3 regions of the Serratia sp. Ae19-1 genome follow, and region 2 is predicted to be linked to each of the others. Evidence: predicted binding sites of a transcription regulator. Region 2 holds the regulator's gene; each other region holds the start of a gene.
What was found. Region 2 encodes CRP, which controls carbon source genes, mostly activating them, when cyclic AMP is high. Its sites were predicted from a motif close to ATGTGANNNNNNTCACAT; they were not measured.
Positions count from the first base shown of each region.

Region 1: AAIE04_RS07835 (PTS mannitol transporter subunit IICBA) is a predicted target of CRP. The motif match lies at 1,878-1,895, and genes of this name have one in related genera.
Region 3: AAIE04_RS03435 (ABC-F family ATPase) is a predicted target of CRP. The motif match lies at 2,747-2,764, and genes of this name have one in related genera.

Region 1 is NZ_JBCHWD010000002.1:529,064-533,252, forward strand. Features, by position in the region: gene AAIE04_RS07835 (PTS mannitol transporter subunit IICBA) at 1-1,629, opposite strand, end outside; gene AAIE04_RS07840 (DUF3053 domain-containing protein) at 2,174-2,893, opposite strand; gene AAIE04_RS07845 (Fic family protein) at 3,045-4,106, shown strand; gene glyS (glycine--tRNA ligase subunit beta) at 4,148-4,189, opposite strand, start outside.
Region 2 is NZ_JBCHWD010000002.1:951,874-956,062, reverse strand. Features, by position in the region: gene AAIE04_RS09775 (phosphoribulokinase) at 147-1,016, shown strand; gene AAIE04_RS09770 (OsmC family protein) at 1,055-1,462, opposite strand; gene crp (cAMP-activated global transcriptional regulator CRP) at 1,845-2,477, shown strand; gene AAIE04_RS09760 (YccS/YhfK family putative transporter) at 2,527-4,189, shown strand, end outside.
Region 3 is NZ_JBCHWD010000001.1:688,555-692,743, reverse strand. Features, by position in the region: gene moeA (molybdopterin molybdotransferase MoeA) at 1-319, shown strand, start outside; gene moeB (molybdopterin-synthase adenylyltransferase MoeB) at 322-1,077, shown strand; gene AAIE04_RS03435 (ABC-F family ATPase) at 1,129-2,721, opposite strand; gene AAIE04_RS03430 (alpha/beta hydrolase family protein) at 2,926-3,837, opposite strand; gene AAIE04_RS03425 (hypothetical protein) at 3,929-4,189, shown strand, end outside.

The DNA.
Region 1 (4,189 bases), 420 kb from region 2:
GTAGGTGGACGTGAGCTTTTCGCGCTCCAGCATCGCCGGCACGTATTCCGGCTCAACGTAGCCGCCCTTCACCAGCTGCTCGCCGGCGAAACGGATCGCCTGCTCTTTGTCGCTGACCTGCAGGTTGAGGAACACGTTGCTCTCGCTTAGCTTGAACAGCCCCTGTTCGCCGGCCTCTGCAGCCGCGTGCGCGCCGCTCTGCGGGGCCGCTGCGGCAGCGGTATTCACCGCCAGCAAACGCTCGACCAGATCGCCATACAGCTTGCTGTCGAGGAAGTTGGTCAGTGAAATGTGCTGGGCCTGCGGCGCATGGCGCATCGCGCGTTCTGTCAGATCGCGGTGGGTGATCACCAGGTCCACATCGTCCGGCAGACTGTTGATGGCGCTGTTGGTCACCGAGATGTTCTTCAGCCCGGCGTCGGCCACTTTCTTGCGCAGCACCCCGGCGCCCATGGCGCTGGAGCCCATGCCCGCATCGCAGGCGACGATGATTTTGCGCACGGTGCTCAGATCGCCATCGACCGCCGACGGCGCGGCCGCGCCGCCCTTGGACTGCGATTTCATCTCTTGCACGCGACGGGTCGCGGCTTCCAGATCATCATCCTCTTTCACCTTGGAGGTTTTCAGCAGGAAAGCGGACACCACGAAGGAGACGGCAAAGGCTGCGAACACCGCCGCAATGTTGGCGAAATAGGCGCCTTTCGGGGTCATCGCCAGCACCGCCAGAATCGACCCAGGGGAAGCCGGAGACACCAGGCCACCGTTCAGCATCGTCAGGGTAAAGACGCCGGTCATGCCGCCCAGGATCACCGCCAGCAGCAGACGTGGGTTCATCAGCACGTACGGGAAGTAGATTTCGTGGATGCCGCCCAGGAAGTGAATGATCGCTGCACCGCCGGCGGATTGCTTGGCGCTGCCGCGGCCAAAGAACATGTAGGCCATCAGCACGCCCATGCCCGGGCCTGGGTTGGCTTCAATCAGGAAGAATACCGACTTGCCGGCTTCCGTGGCCTGCTGAATGCCCAGCGGCGAGAAGATGCCGTGGTTGATGGCGTTGTTCAGGAACAGGATTTTCGCCGGTTCAACGAAGATGGACGCCAACGGCAGCAGGTTGTTCGTCACCATCACGTGCACGCCCGCCGCCAGCAGTTTGGAGAGCACCTCCACCAGCGGCCCGATGCCCAGGAAGGCCAGGATCGCCAGCAGCATGCCGATGATGCCGGCGGAGAAGTTGTTCACCAGCATTTCAAAGCCGCTTTTGATCTTGCCGTCCACCCAGCGGTCGAAGTGCTTGATAGCCCAGCCGCCCAGCGGGCCGGCGATCATCGCGCCGAGGAACATCGGCATGTCGGCGCCGACGATGACGCCCATGGTGGTGATGGCGCCGACTACGCCGCCGCGATCGCCGCCTACCAGTCGCCCGCCGGTGTAGCCGATCAGCAACGGCAGCAGGTAGGTGATCATCGGGCCGACCAGCTTGGCTAAGGTTTCATTCGGCAGCCAGCCGGTTGGAATGAACAGTGCGGTGATAATCCCCCAGGCGATAAAGGCGCCGATGTTGGGCATCACCATGTTGCTCAGGAAGCGGCCAAAGTTTTGCACTTTAACCTTGATGTCTGGTGAAAACATAAAACACACCCCTATTGTTACGCGCTGACAATAGAGCGCGTGATTATTGTTGTGACGATCCAGCCGTGTTGCCGCTGTATGCGAAACGGACTCTATCACGCTGTTTTTGTCACGCGAACTTCACGAATTTTTTGTGATACAAATCACATACAACACCCCAACAAACCACCACTTATAGTGATGCTGATCACAATTATGGCGTGTAAAAAAAGCACAGTGAGAAAGAAATCGCCTTAAAACCCGCAATAAAGTGATGCGCATCACATTTTTAACTTGGTGTTTTGTTTTTAAATTGTGACAAACATCACAATTTATTTTTGGCCGCCGCGCCCGATAACAACGCGCTGTTTGATCTTCCCTGTGAGCACTCATCCCGCCGGGAACTAGCGAAGTGATGAGTGAAAGAAAACTACATTGCCTAATGAATGGATTAATTGAAGTGTAGTACAGAAGCCTGCGCAATAAGCCAGCAAGTTATTGGAAACGCTGAGGGGGGAAATAAAACAGGCCGGCAATGCCGGCCTGTCTCTCGTGCGCGGGGGCGTTATTGCGTCACGCTTTGAATGGTTTTCTGCGCGTTCACCAGGTTCTGCTGTTTAGCCACCAGATTCGACATCATGGTGTTGTATTGCGCCACCTGTTGCGCGGTGCGGAACTGCACGCCGTTGTTGTTAAAGCTGACCTGATTGCCCTGGCTCTGCAGGAAATCGCCAACCTGCACCAGATCCTGCACGAAGCTGGCGGTGGTCGGGATCGCCGGCATCAGGGCGTTGGCCGGCGCGGTGACGATCTTGTCATAGGCCTGGTTGTACACCGCCTTCAGATCGTCGGGCTGCTTCAGCGCCGCACGGGCGGTATCCGCCTGCGATTTGGCGGACTGGATCTGCTGGCCCAGCAGGTTCAATGCTCCGACCGATTGCTGCAGCGCGTCGCGTTTGTTCAGGTAGTCCTGCGCGGTGCGGATCTGGTTAATCTGGTCCAGCGCCGGCGTCAGGCTGGCGCCGACCGATTTGGACAACTGCTGGGAAAAACCGACCAAAATCGCATAATCGCCGGCATAGTTGCCGAACTTCTGTTTCTGGTCTTCGCTCAGCGTGGGGATGTTCGCCCCGCTGCGCATCACGGTATTCTGTAAGTAATCAATGAATGCTTTGCGCTGTTCCGGCTCTTTATCGCCGCAGGCGGTCAATTGCATGACCACCAACAATGCCAATACCGGTGCCAACCAACGCGCGAAAACTCTGCTCTGGATCCCTACCGCCATGTGACATAACTCCTGTTATAAACCTGCTTTTTCATTGGACTCCGCCCCTTTTTCCGCACTCCGTGCGCCTATAAGAATAGATCAACTGGCGGCGTTCCGATACGCGATTCCGCTTGCGGTGAACATTGTCTGGTTAAAAACGGCGTACTGCGTGTACCACGTACGCATGGTACACTTTTCCAACGTTTATCGCCGGGCCAACTTGCTCATGTCCTCTTATCAACCGCCGTTGACCATCACCCCCTCCATTCTGCATCTGGCGACAGACGTAGGGGCAGCGTTGGCCCGTTTGACAATGCAAGCGGAACAAGAGCATGCGTTGCGGCTAAGGCGCATCAATCGGATCCGTACCATTCAAGGTTCGTTGGCGATCGAAGGCAATACCCTGAGCGAAGAGCAGATCACCGCTATCATCGCAGGTAAACGCGTCATCGCCCCTCCGCGAGACGTTCAGGAAGCGATGAATGCCATCCATTGCTATACCAACCTGAATCATTGGCATCCCGAAAATGAACGCGATCTGCTTGCCGCACATGGGATGCTGATGAACAGCTTGCTACCTGATGCCGGCCGCTATCGTCAGAGCGGCGTCGGCGTGATGAACGGCAACGTCGTGATCCATATGGCTCCCCCGGCGGAACGCGTACCGTTGCTGATCCGCCAACTGCTCATCTGGCTGCAACAAACCGATCTGCCACCGCTGATCGGCAGCTGTGTATTTCACTATGAATTCGAATTCATCCACCCGTTTGCCGATGGAAACGGCCGCATGGGACGGTTGTGGCAAACGCTGATTTTGTCACGCTGGGATCCTTTGTTCGCCAACGTGCCGGTTGAGAGCCTGGTGCATGATAACCAGTCCGGATATTACCAAGCGCTGAATGCCAGCAACCAAAAAACCGATTGTTCACCCTTCGTTGAATTCATGCTGGAAATGATTCTAAAAGCGCTTGAGCTGAGTATTACCCCCCAAGTCACCCCCCAAGTCACCCCCCAAGTCGATGACTTGCTGGCGGCGCTGCAAGGTGAGATGTCGCGAGAAGCACTCCAGAATGTTCTACAGTTGCAGGATCGAAAATCTTTCCGCGAACGCTATCTCCAACCGGCCTTGAATGCCGGTTGGATTGAAATGACGTTACCGGATAAGCCCAAGAGCCGTTTACAACGCTATCGCTTGACCGCAGCCGGTATCAAACAGTTACGCCAGCCATAAAAAAGGCGCCCGCAGGCGCCTTTTCACAGCACAGAGCCGTTTTACTGCAGTACGGAGATATCCGCCACCTGCAGGAACAGTTC
Region 2 (4,189 bases):
CTCGGTTCTATGACTGACGGAAAAAATCAGGTAACAATGGGGCATTGCAAACCAGCGCGCACCATTTTTTCCTGACATAGAGAGCGTCAACAAGAGCCACAATAATCCCCTGACGCCGGCGCATTCAACACGGAGTGACAACCACCATGTCTGCCAAACATCCCGTTATCGCGGTGACCGGTTCCAGCGGCGCCGGCACCACCACCACCAGCGTGGCGTTCCGCAAAATCTTCCAGCAGCTCAACATTCGCGCCGCCGAGCTGGAGGGCGACAGTTTCCACCGCTATACCCGGCCGGAGATGGACGCGGCGATCCGCAAGGCGCGCGATCTGGGCAGACACATCAGCTATTTCGGCCCCGAGGCCAACGACTTCGGCCTGCTGCAGCAAAGCTTTATCGACTACGGCAAGAACGGCACCGGCCGTTCGCGCAAGTACCTGCACACCTACGACGAAGCGGTGCCATACAATCAGGTGCCGGGCACCTTCACCCCGTGGGAGCCGCTGCCGGCGCCGACCGACGTGCTGTTCTACGAGGGGCTGCACGGCGGCGTGGTCACCGAGCACCATGACGTGGCCAAACATGTCGATCTGCTGGTCGGCGTGGTGCCGATCGTCAACCTGGAATGGATCCAGAAGCTGATCCGCGATACCGGCGAGCGCGGCCACTCCCGCGAAGCGGTAATGGATTCGGTGGTGCGTTCGATGGAAGACTACATCAACTACATCACGCCGCAGTTCTCGCGCACCCACATCAACTTCCAGCGCGTGCCGACGGTGGACACCTCCAACCCGTTCGCCGCCAAGGCCATTCCGTCACTGGATGAAAGCTTCGTGGTGATCCACTTCCGCGGGCTGGATCAGATAGACTTCCCCTATTTGCTGGCGATGCTGCAAGGATCGTTTATTTCGCACATCAATACGCTGGTGGTGCCGGGCGGCAAGATGGGGTTGGCGATGGAGCTGATCATGGCGCCGCTGGTGCAGCGGCTGCTGGAAGGCAAGAAGATCGAATAAGCGCGTTGAGCGCGGCGGCTGGCCGCGCTCCGTCTCGATTACGCCGGCTGGCGGATCTCGAAGCTGTGGGTCACCGTAGCGGCTTTGTTGAGCATCAGCGCCACCGAGCAGTATTTCTCCGCCGACAGGTTCACCGCACGCTCTACGATCTTGTCGGTCAGATCCTGACCGGTGACGATGAAGTGCAGGTTGATATGGGTGAACAGCCGCGGGGCTTCTTCGCGGCGCTCGGAGGTCAGCTTCACCTCGCAATCGCGCACGTCATTGCGCCCTTTTTGCAGGATGGACACCACGTCGATCGCGCTGCAGCCGCCTACCGACATCAGCACCATCTCCATCGGGCTGGGCGCTTTATCGCCGGCGTTGCCGTCCATCAGTACCTGATGGCCGGAGGCCGATTCACCCAAAAACGTTAACCCTTCCACCCATTTAACTCTTGCCTGCATTCTGGTCACTCCGGTTGATTTCTTAAAATCAGAGTACGCTTTCGCATAGAAACAGGCAACGTAACCTGATGCTAATCATGCTGAAGCGAGACAACACGAGACACCCGCCTTACTCTGTGCTACAAACAGAGCCGCAATAAATCTTTCCGGGACACTGCATTTCAGGGAAACGCCCAGAGAAAGGCTCCTTTACCGGTATGTTAACAGAATGTAGCTTGCAGCGCTTACGGCAAGTTAATATGCTAGAGCGACAGCGTATTTTTATGACACGCCTCAAAACTTGCCGGTAGCCCTCGCTCATAACAGCGGCTACAGGCGGGTTTTACAGGGAACTCTGACCCCTGTGACACAAGGCAGCGATAACAACAGAGGATAACAGCGAATGGTTCTCGGCAAACCGCAAACAGACCCTACTCTCGAATGGTTCCTGTCTCATTGCCATATCCACAAATATCCATCGAAGAGTACGCTGATTCACCAAGGTGAAAAGGCCGAAACGCTTTACTACATCGTGAAAGGCTCCGTCGCGGTGCTGATCAAGGATGAAGAAGGTAAAGAGATGATCTTGTCCTACCTCAACCAGGGGGATTTCATCGGCGAGCTCGGATTGTTCGAAGAGGGCCAGGAGCGCAGCGCCTGGGTTCGCGCGAAAACCGCCTGTGAAGTGGCCGAAATTTCCTACAAGAAATTCCGCCAGCTGATCCAGGTGAACCCGGACATCCTGATGCGTCTGTCCGCCCAAATGGCGAGCCGCCTGCAGGTCACTTCCGAAAAAGTGGGCAACCTCGCCTTCCTGGACGTTACCGGCCGCATCGCGCAAACCTTGCTGAATCTGGCGAAGCAACCCGACGCCATGACTCACCCGGACGGCATGCAGATCAAAATCACCCGTCAGGAAATCGGCCAGATCGTCGGCTGCTCGCGCGAAACCGTTGGCCGTATTCTGAAAATGCTGGAAGACCAAAATCTGATTTCCGCCCACGGCAAAACCATTGTCGTCTACGGCACCCGTTAATCCCTGAAAAAACGGCGCAATCTGCGCCGTTTTTTATCTGCTCGCTGCCATGTGGCGTCGTCTGATCTACCACCCGGAAGTCAATTACGCACTGCGACAAACGCTGGTGTTGTGCTTGCCGGTGCTGTTCGGCCTGCTGATCGGCCAACTGCAGCTCGGCCTGATGTTCTCTCTGGTGCCCGCCTGCTGCAATATCGCCGGTCTCGACACGCCGCATAAGCGCTTCTTTAAACGGCTGATCGTCGGCGGTGCGCTGTTCGCCCTCAGCAGCCTGCTGCTGCAACAGGCCCTGCTGTGGCATCTGCCGCTGCCGGCACTGATGCTGGGTCTGGCGCTGTTGCTCGGCGTCACTGGCGAAATCAGCCCGCTGCACGCCCGGCTGTTGCCGGCGGCGCTGGTGGCCGCCATCTTCGCTCTCAGCATGGCCGGCACGGTACCAATCTGGCAGGCGCCGTTGTTGTACGTCATCGGCACCGCCTGGTACGGCTTATTCACCTGGTTCTGGTTCAAACTGTGGAAAGAGCAGCCAATGCGCGAGACGTTGAGCCAGCTTTATCTGGAACTGGCGGACTACTTCGAAGCCAAGTATTCGCTGCTGACCCAACACACCGACCCGCAAACCGCGCTGCCGCCGCTGCTGGTGCGCCAGCAAAAGGTGATGGATCTGATCAGCCTACTGTACCAACAGCTTAATTTCCTGCCGCACGCCAACAACCTCGATCAAAAGCGCCTGCAGCGCGCCTTTCAGGTGGCGATGGACCTGCAGGAGCACATCACCGTCAGCCTGCATCTGCCGGAAGAAGTGCAGAAGCTGATGGAGCAGAGCCAGGCCGAAGCAATCATTCGCCGCAACGCCCAGGTGATCGCCGGCCGGCTGCGCGTGGTGGCGCACGATATTCTCTACCATCAACATTCGAAGCGCTTTTCCATGACGCACGAGCTGGCAGCGCTGGAAAAAATGGCGGCGCAGCATCCCGACAACCCGGTCGGCCAGTTTTGCTACTACCATTTCAGCCGCATCGCCCGCCTGCTGCGCACCCAGCACCCGCTGTACCGCCGCGATTTGATGCCCAGCCAGCACCGCCTGCCGTTTTGGCCGGCGTTGGCCAGCTACCTGTCGTTCAAATCCACCGCCCTGCGCAATGCCGCGCGGCTGGGGGTAACGCTGGCGGTCGGCAGCAGCCTGGGGGCGGTATTCAACCTGCCGAAGCCTTACTGGATCCTGCTCACCATCATGCTGGTGAGTCAAAACGGCTATAACGCCACCCGGGTGCGCATTCAGCACCGTGCGCTGGGCACGATCGCCGGCCTGTTGCTGGCGGCGGGTCTGCTGCAGCTGCAGTTACCGGAAGGGGAAACGCTGAGCATCATGCTGGTGATCACCCTGCTGGCCTACCTGGTTTCGCGCAAGAACTACGGGCTGTCGGTGATCGGCTTTACGGTCACGGCGGTTTACACCCTGCAGCTGCTGGCGCTGAACGGCTCGCATTTTCTGGTGCCGCGCCTGATCGATACGCTGATCGGCTGCGTGCTGGCGTTCGGCGGCACCATTTGGCTGTGGCCGCAGTGGCAAAGCGGGCTGCTGCGCAAAAATGCCCATCAGGCGCTGGAGAACGATCAGGCCGCGCTGCGGCTGATGCTGAAGCAACCCGAGCCGGACGCCGCCTCGCTGGCCTACGCCCGCATGCAGGTCAACCAGGCGCACAATGCGC
Region 3 (4,189 bases), on a different contig from region 2:
CCTGACCTTCTACCAACTGGTGCAACCGCTGCTGGCGAAGCTGGCCGGCCACAGCGACTGGCGCCTGCCGCCGCGCCTGCGCGCGCGGGTACTGACGCCGCTGAAGAAATCGCCGGGCCGCCTCGACTTCCAGCGCGGCGTGTTCAGCAGCAACGCCGCGGGCGAACTGGAGGTGAGCACCACCGGACACCAGGGTTCGCACGTGTTCAGCTCCTACAGCCAGGGCAACTGTTTCATCGTGCTGGAGCGCGAACGCGGTTCAGTGGCAGCGGGTGAAACGGTGGAGATTGAGCCGTTCAACGCCCTGCTGAGGAGCTGAACATGCTGCCGGAACTGACCGACGCCGAAGCGCTGCGCTACAACCGCCAGATCGTGCTGCGCGGCTTTGACTTCGACGGCCAGGAGAAACTGAAGGCCGCCCGCGTGCTGATCGCCGGGCTGGGCGGGCTGGGCTGCGCCGCCGCGCCTTACCTGGCGGCGGCCGGCGTCGGCCATCTGGTGCTGGTGGATTTCGACACCGTCTCGCTCTCCAACCTGCAGCGCCAGATCCTGCACCGCGACGATCGCATCGGCATGAGCAAGGTCGCCTCGGCCAGGCAGGAACTGAGCGCCATCAACCCGCATATCTGCATCGACGCGATCGACGGTCGTTTGGAAGATGACGCAGTCGCGGCAGAGATCGCCGCCTGCGATCTGGTGCTGGACTGCACCGACAACGTAGCGGCGCGCAATGCGCTGAACCGTCTGTGCCACGCGCAGCGCAAGCCGCTGGTTTCCGGCGCGGCGATCCGCATGGAGGGCCAGCTCAGCGTGTTCACCTATCAGCCGGGCGAACCCTGCTACCGCTGCCTGAGCCGATTGTTCGGCGACAGCGCCCTCACCTGCGTTGAAGCGGGCGTGATGGCGCCGCTGGTCGGCACTATCGGCACTCTGCAGGCGATGGAAGCCATCAAGCTGCTGGCCGACTATGGTCAGCCGCTGCGCGGCAAGCTGTTGATGTTCGATGCGATGAGCATGCAGTTCCGGGAGATGAAACTGCCAAAGGATCCGCACTGCGAGGTGTGCGGCGGGAAATGACGGATAAAAAAAGGGCGGGATAATTCCCGCCCTGATGCGTTGCCGTGAGGATTACACGATACCCTGGCTGCGCAGATAGTCTTCGTAGTTGCCGGTAAAGTCGATCACCTTGTTCGGGGTGATCTCCAGAATGCGCGTCGCCAGCGAGCTGACGAACTCACGGTCGTGGGAGACGAAGATCAGCGTGCCTTCGTACATCTCCAGCGCCATGTTCAGCGATTCGATGGATTCCATATCCAGGTGGTTGGTCGGTTCGTCCATCACCAGAATATTCGGGCGCTGCATCATCAGCTTGCCGAACAGCATGCGGCCCTTCTCGCCACCGGACAACACCTTCACTTTCTTCTTGATGTCGTCCTGGCTGAACAGCAGACGGCCCAGCACGCTGCGCACCGCCTGCTCGTCGTCTTTTTCCTGCTTCCACTGGCTCATCCAGTCGAACACGCTCAGGGTGTCGTCGAACTCGTATTCGTGATCCTGCGCGTAGTAACCGATACGGGCATTTTCCGACCACTTCACGGTGCCACTGTCCGGCTGCGCGTCGCCCACCAGTGTTTTCAGCAGGGTGGTTTTACCGATGCCGTTGGCGCCCAGCACCGCGACCTTCTCCCCCACTTCCACCATCAGGTTTAGCTTGTTGAACAGCGGACCTTCATCGAAGCCCTTGGTGAGCGCCTCCACTTCCAGCGCGTTACGGAACAGCTTCTTGTCCTGCTCGAAACGGATGAACGGGTTCTGACGGCTGGAGGCTTTCACCTCTTCCAGCTGGATCTTGTCGATCTGGCGGGCACGTGAGGTGGCCTGCTTGGATTTGGAGGCGTTGGCGCTGAAGCGGCTGACGAACGATTGCAGCTCATTGATCTGCGCCTTCTTCTTGGCGTTGTCCGCCAGCAGACGCTCACGCGCCTGAGTGGCGGCGGTCATGTATTCGTCGTAGTTGCCCGGATAAACGCGCAGTTCGCCGTAGTCCAGATCCGCCATGTGGGTGCAGACCATGTTCAGGAAGTGACGGTCGTGCGAAATGATGATCATGGTGCTGTTGCGCTCGTTGAGCACGTTTTCCAGCCAGCGAATGGTGTCGATGTCCAGGTTGTTGGTCGGTTCGTCGAGCAGCAGGATTTCCGGATCGGAGAACAGCGCCTGCGCCAGCAACACGCGCAGTTTCCAGCCTGGCGCGATTTCGCTCATCGGACCGTAGTGTTGTTCCACCGGGATGCCAACGCCGAGCAGCAGTTCGCCGGCACGCGCTTCGGCGCTGTAGCCGTCCATTTCGCCGTAGGCCACTTCCAGATCGGCCACTTTATAGCCGTCTTCTTCGCTCATCTCCGCCAAGGCGTAGATGCGGTCGCGCTCTTCCTTCACCGCCCATAGTTCGGTGTGGCCCATGATCACGGTGTCCAGCACGCTGTACTGCTCGAAGGCGAACTGGTCCTGACGCAGTTTACCCAGGCGCTCGTTCGGATCGAGGAACACGTTGCCGCCGCTCGGTGCCAGATCGCCGCCGAGGATTTTCATAAAGGTGGACTTGCCGCAGCCGTTGGCGCCGATCAGGCCGTAACGGTTGCCGCCGCCGAATTTGACAGAGATGTTTTCAAACAGCGGCTTACTGCCGAACTGCATGGTGATGTTGTTAGTGCTTAACACAGCGCTCGCTCTTTATACATAGGGAATGTGATTTGGCGCGCATTATGCCACAACGGGGTGCAGAGATCGCGGGAAGTTTCGGTGACATTTTGAGCGGTTGCGGGCACATCCGCCCGCAGGCGGTTTAGCGGAAAATACCCAGGCGAAACGCCCCAACGAGCGCACCGCCTGATTAGCAAGAATATTTGTGAGTGGCATGGCCGCTCAACGCAGCTGCTGCTCCAGCCACACGCGCATATCCGCCACCACCCGCGTCATCTCGCTGTCGCCGTTCTCGCGCCGCATCACATGGTCCAATGCCGAATAATTAAGGTAGGTGATATTCGTTTTGCCTGCGGCCCGCAGCTCGGCGATCATTTTCCCGACTGCCCCCGGTGAAACGGCGCGATCCCGCTCGCCCTGAACGATCAGCACCGGCGTCTTGATGCTTCGCAGGGTGGCGAGCTGATCGATGCTCAGCATGCCGTGCCACCAGCCATAGCCATGATCGCTGGCGTTCAGGGTGAACGGCGGCGCCGTCAGCACCTGCTGTAAAAATGCGTTCAGCCCGGCTTTCTCTTCCGCCGGCGCGCTGGCGGCGCTGTGGCGCACGTCGTCGATGAACCATCGTCCGCCACCGCTGAACGCCAGGGTGGCGTCAATCCGGCCCGAGGAGGCCGTCACCAGATTGGCGATCACCGCCCCTTCGCTGCCCCCCAGCACCGCAACCTGTCGATAGCCGTTTTGCTTAATCACCGTCTGCAGCACCTGGGTGACATCGCTCACCCGCTGCTGCGGCGTGTCGCGCTGCACGAAAGCGTCCGGACAATCCCACCGCGGCACGTCTTCGCTGTACGGCAACCGGTCGTCGATGCCGTATTTCTCCACCGTCAGCAGGTCTGCGGCCGGTAACACCTGCCGCATTGGCGCGACCAGACGAATATGCCGCACGCTGTTGCAATCCGAGCCTTGCAGGATCACCAGCAGCGCCGGTGACGTCTTCCCTGGCACGGCGGCATCCAGATAGTAACGAATGCTCGATTTGTCTTCCCGCGGCAGCGTCAGCGCCGCAGATTGCGCTATCGCCAGCCCGCTCCACAGCGCCAATACGCTCAGCATGCCTGTCGCCACTCTCATCACGTGCTCCTCTTCCCTGTTGCGTTCGGTTAATTCGTCTTTTCTGGTCTACGCTTCATGCCAACCACTCTGCTGACAGGGAAGCCCTACCATGCCACACCTCTATAACACCGCGCTGTTGATCGGCGCTGCGCTGAGCGCCATCGCCGCCCTGCTGCATATTTGGGTGATCGCCGCCGGGCCGCGCGGCTATCGGCTGTGCGGCGCCGGCGATCGCTTCATTAAGGCGGCGGAAGCCGGTAAAAAGTTCCCGGCCGTCGTCACCGCCGGTATCGCGCTGGTGCTGTTTATTTGGGCTCTGTACGCACTGTCCGGCGCCGGGCTGATCGCGCCGCTGCCGCTGCTGCGGCCC